DNA from 2 places in the Ardenticatena maritima genome. Region 1 is predicted to be linked to the other one. Evidence: riboswitches for the same ligand, from Rfam matches in the RefSeq annotation. Region 1 holds a riboswitch; the other holds the start of a gene.
What was found. A riboswitch is a leader RNA that binds a small molecule or an ion and turns the genes downstream of it on or off. The one in region 1 is predicted to bind S-adenosylmethionine.
Positions count from the first base shown of each region.

Region 1 (2,391 bases):
TTCACCCCCGCTGGCCTCTCGGATTGGCTTCGTCTCCTCTTCGGTTTTTTCGTTGCCGGTCCGCTTCTCATTGTTCTGCACGAAGGTTGCCACGGGCTTTTGTTTCGCCTCAACGGCTTTCAACCACGTTATGGGTTTCGCTGGTTGTACGCCTATGCCACAGCCCCCAATGCGCTCATGACACGTCGTCAGGCGCTCAGTGTGACCCTCGCCCCCTTGGTACTGCTTACCCTGATGGGCCTGCTCCTCCTCCCATTCGCCCCCACAGCGGTTGTGCCTTACATTATTCTCTTTCTCACGGCAAATGCGGCTGGTGCGATAGGGGACTTGTGGTTGAGTGTCGTCCTTTTGCGGCTTCCAGACGAGGTGCGTATTGTGGATCAGGCTGACCAGTGGGAGGTGTATGCCCCCGTTGATAGCGACGTTCCCGTCACGACGATCACGAGCGGATTTGTTTTGCGCTGGTTCGGCATGACCGCACTGGTTTTTCTCATCATCACCGTTCTACTTAATTTTTTACCGCTCCTTGCGGTTCAATTGGATATGGACGCGCTCCGCATTGGCCCCGCCGGCATATGGTATCTGATTGAATTTGAACGAACGCCAGATGGCGGCTTCCAAACGTCGCTTGGTTTGCCCGCCACATTGGTCGTCAGTATTGTGTTGGGTGGGGGGCTAGCGGTGCTTCTTCCTCAGCGACCCGCAGAGACAACTTGAAGCGTGCGCACACCTTCAATTTTTCACCCAAAAGGCGCTTTGGCCTGTGAAAAATTTGACAAAAGCGCCACTTCCTTCTATCCTGCCGTGGTTGAACAACCGTAGATACGGACGCTCATCAAGAGGGGTGGAGGGACCGGCCCTGTGAAGCCCCGGCAACCAGCGGCAACATGCCGCCAGGTGCCAAGTCCGGCAGCCCCTGTGGGGCTGGAAGATGAGAGGAGTCAGATGTACGGCCTCTCAGTATGAGAGGCTTTTTTGATGAAGCGAGCCGGCGATTCATGAATGGGACAGAAGGAGGCACACATGCGCACAGTCTGGTGGGAAGACGGCGTCGTCAAGATGATTGACCAGCGATTGTTGCCGCATCAATTTGAAATTGTCGCCTTCGATAACGAGCACGATGTGGCGCGCGCCATTCGCGAGATGTACATCCGCGGTGCGCCGGCCATTGGCGCCGCCGCCGGCTTTGGCATGGCGTTGGCGGCGCAACGCAGCCAGGCCGCGACCACAGAGGATTTGCTGAACGACTTGCGCACCGCCTACGATGTACTCTATGCGTCGCGCCCCACCGCCGTCAACCTGCGCTGGGCGCTGGACCGCATGATGGCGCTAGCAACGTCCTTGCGCGAGCAGCCCCACCAGGTTGTGCGTGACGCCCTGGTTGCCGAAGCGCAACGCATTGCCGACGAAGACATTGAAACCAACCAACGCATGGCGCGCTACGGCGCTGAATTGGTGCCCGAAGGCGCGAATATTCTGCACCATTGCAACACGGGCGGGCTTGCCACGGTGGACTGGGGCACGGCGTTGGGCGTCATCCGTATGGCGCACGAACAGGGCAAAAACATCCATGTCTGGGTTGATGAAACCCGCCCACGCCTGCAAGGCGCCCGCCTGACCGCTTGGGAACTCATGCAGTGGGGCGTTCCCATGACGCTGATTGCCGATAACGCTGCGGGGTATCTCATGTGGAGTGGGCAGGTGGATTTGGTGACGGTTGGCGCAGACCGTATCGCTGCCAATGGTGACGTGGCCAACAAAATCGGCACGTACAAACTGGCGGTCGTCGCCAAAGAAAACAACATCCCCTTCTACGTTGTCGCGCCCACCTCGACGATTGACCTGCAAACCCCCACCGGTCGCGATATTCCCATTGAAGAGCGCGACCCGCGCGAAGTCACGCATGTGTTGGGGCAGTGCAACATCGCGCCGGAAGGTGTGAACGCCTACAATCCGGCTTTCGACATCACACCGCACGAACTGGTGACGGCGATCATCACCGAGTACGGCGTGGTGCGCCCACCGTATGAGGAAAACCTGCGCCGGGTGGTTGAACAAGCCGAAGCCGACCGCAAAGCCCGCCAGGCATCGGGCAGTGTGTAATGCGGTCGAGATGGAACATGAGTGAGGTTGAGAAACAGTGACAGAACAAACCCGTCTTCCACGTGAAATTTTGGTTGTCGGTTCCGTCGGTCTTGACAATGTTGAAACGCCGTTTGGCAAAGTTGAACGCGCGTTGGGCGGTAGCGCCACCTACTTTGCCACCGCCGCCAGTTTTTTCGCCCCCGTCAATCTTGTGGGCATCGTCGGTACGGATTTTCCGCAAGAGCACATTGACTTTCTGCAACAACGCGGCGTCAATCTGGACGGATTGGAAATCGTCGAAGGTGA
Region 1 covers NZ_LGKN01000004.1:567,954-570,344, forward strand. The annotation lists gene SE16_RS07295 (DUF3267 domain-containing protein) at 1-717, shown strand, start outside; SAM riboswitch class I at 830-938, shown strand; gene mtnA (S-methyl-5-thioribose-1-phosphate isomerase) at 1,024-2,103, shown strand; gene SE16_RS07305 (PfkB family carbohydrate kinase) at 2,141-2,391, shown strand, end outside.

Region 2 (2,391 bases), on a different contig from region 1:
ATACATCATCCTCCACGGGATAAGGGCTCGTCTTCCCCTTCACTATACAGGAAACAGCCGCCAAATGCAACGGTTTTATTGAAAATCACGGGGGAGCCGCCTTTCATAACTAAACGCCCATTGAAAACAAAATCGGGGGCTTTTGGCAAAGCCCCCTCATCCCTGCGGAAGCGCACAAGCGCATCACACGGTTGCGTACGCGGTTGTGCCCAACGCCTGTTCCAGTGCCGACAATGTTGGTGCGGTCTGCACCACCTCGAAACGCCCGGCAAGCACATCCGGGGTTTTCAAGCCGTTGCCCGTAATGTACACAACCACGGTTTCATCAGGGTCAATGCGCCCCTGTTCAGCAAGGCGTTTCAAGCCGGCCACGGTCACGCCCCCTGCGGTTTCGGTGAAAATGCCTTCTGTTTCGGCAAGCAAGAAAATAGCCTCGATGATTTCTTCGTCTGTGACCGCTACTGCCGCGCCATTGGAAGAACGAATTTCATGAATGGCAAAAGGACCATCAGCCGGCGCACCAATCGCCAGTGATTTGGCAATCGTGTTCGGTTTCTGCGGCGTGACCTGGTCGGTGCCGGCTTCGTAAGCAGCCACAATGGGGGAACACCCAAGCGCCTGCGCCCCAGAAACGCGCACGGGCTTCTCTTCAATCAACCCCACACGCGCCAATTCGCGGAACCCTTTGGCGAGTTTGCAGAGCAACGCCCCGCTCGCCATGGGGGCGATGATATGGTCGGGGGCATGCCAACCTAGTTGCTCGGCGGTTTCAAACGCCAGCGTCTTCGCGCCTTCGGCGTAGAAGGGGCGCAAATTGACGTTGACAAACGCCCAGCCATACGCTTCGGCGACCAGCGCCGCCAGGCGGTTGACATCGTCGTATGTCCCATCGACCGCCACAATGGTGGGGCGATACACAGCAGACGCCAGAATCTTGTTCGGCTCAAGGTCGGCGGGGATGAAGACAACGGCACGCATTCCGGCGCGGGCGGCGTGCGCAGCCACGCTATTGGCAAGGTTGCCGGTACTCGCGCACGCCAGCGTGTCAAATCCAAGGTCGCGGGCGGCGGTGGTGGCCACACTCACGGCACGGTCTTTGAACGAGTATGAAGGGTTGACGGCGTCGTTCTTGATGTAGAGACGGCGAAGCCCCAGACGTTCCCCCAATCGTTCGGCATGTAGCAACGGTGTACAGCCGGTGCCGATATCCACCACGCGGCTCTCCTCGTGCAAAACCGGCAACAAGGGGCGATAACGCCACAAGGTGTGTGGTCCTTGTGCAATCGTTTCACGCGAGATGGTTGCGGCGATGGCGTCATAGTCGTACCAAATTTCAAGCGGGCCAAAACATTCTTCACAGACGTACGCCGCTTCGAGTGGGCGGGTGGCGCCGCATACGCGGCAACGTAGGGCTTGTGCAAACGTTGGCATGGAAAATCCTCCCTGTCTGGTTGGTGTTTGAGGCGCATGTGTGGGGAACCGGGGGCATAAAAAACACCCTCGCGATGCGAGGGGCGAGAAACAAAAAACCCCATCTGGCGTGATGGGGTTGCGTGTTTCAGCATCCCCTCTCATCGTCCAGAAGCAAGCGCTTCTGCCGGCATTGGCACCTGGCCTGCCTGAGCAGGCTGGTTGCCGGGGCTTCACAGGGCCGGTCCCTCCACCCCTCTTGATAAGAGGTACTGCGCCGTTTCAAGTTTGAAATGTTCGCGCGGTAGTCTAACAGGTTCGGTGGGGGCCGTCAACACCCATTTGGACCATTCAAGCCCACCGTGCGCCAATGTGGTTGTGGCAACAGATGGCAATGGCAAGCGCATCGGCGGCGTCGTCCGGGCGCGGGATCTCCTCCATGCCGAGCAAAAGGCGCACCATTTCCTGCATCTGGCGCTTGTCGGCGCCCCCATAGCCGGTAATGGCTTGCTTGACCTCGGTCGGCTTGAATTCCGCAATGGGGATACCCGCCTGCGCCAACGTCAACAAGACAACCCCACGCGCATGCCCAACCGACAAGGCGGTGCTGACGTTCTTGCGAAAAAAGACCTGCTCAACCGCCGCCCGATCGGGGCGATAGGTTTCGAGCAGGTCTTGCATTTCGCGGTAAATGGTGAGCAAGCGTTCCGGCAACGGCTGTTTCGCCGGTGTGCGAATGACGCCATACGCCACAAGGCGCACATTGACGCCATCACCTTCCACAACCCCCCATCCGGTCAACGCCGTACCGGGGTCAATGCCCAGAAAAACGCTCACGCTGCGAACTGCTCCAGCACCTCTTCGTCAAAGTCCACATTGACGAAGACTTGCTGCACATCGTCCAGATCTTCAAGCGCTTCGATGAGTTTGGCAACCGAGACCTGCGTTTCGGGGTCCAGTTCAAGCATGTTGGTAGGCACC
Region 2 covers NZ_LGKN01000005.1:587,876-590,266, reverse strand. The annotation lists gene SE16_RS10415 (GGDEF domain-containing protein) at 1-2, opposite strand, end outside; gene SE16_RS10410 (threonine synthase) at 184-1,431, opposite strand; SAM riboswitch class I at 1,569-1,679, opposite strand; gene ruvC (crossover junction endodeoxyribonuclease RuvC) at 1,762-2,247, opposite strand; gene SE16_RS10400 (YebC/PmpR family DNA-binding transcriptional regulator) at 2,244-2,391, opposite strand, start outside.
Region 2: linked by a shared signal. The riboswitch ahead of SE16_RS10410 (threonine synthase) and the one ahead of mtnA (S-methyl-5-thioribose-1-phosphate isomerase) in region 1 are both predicted to bind S-adenosylmethionine.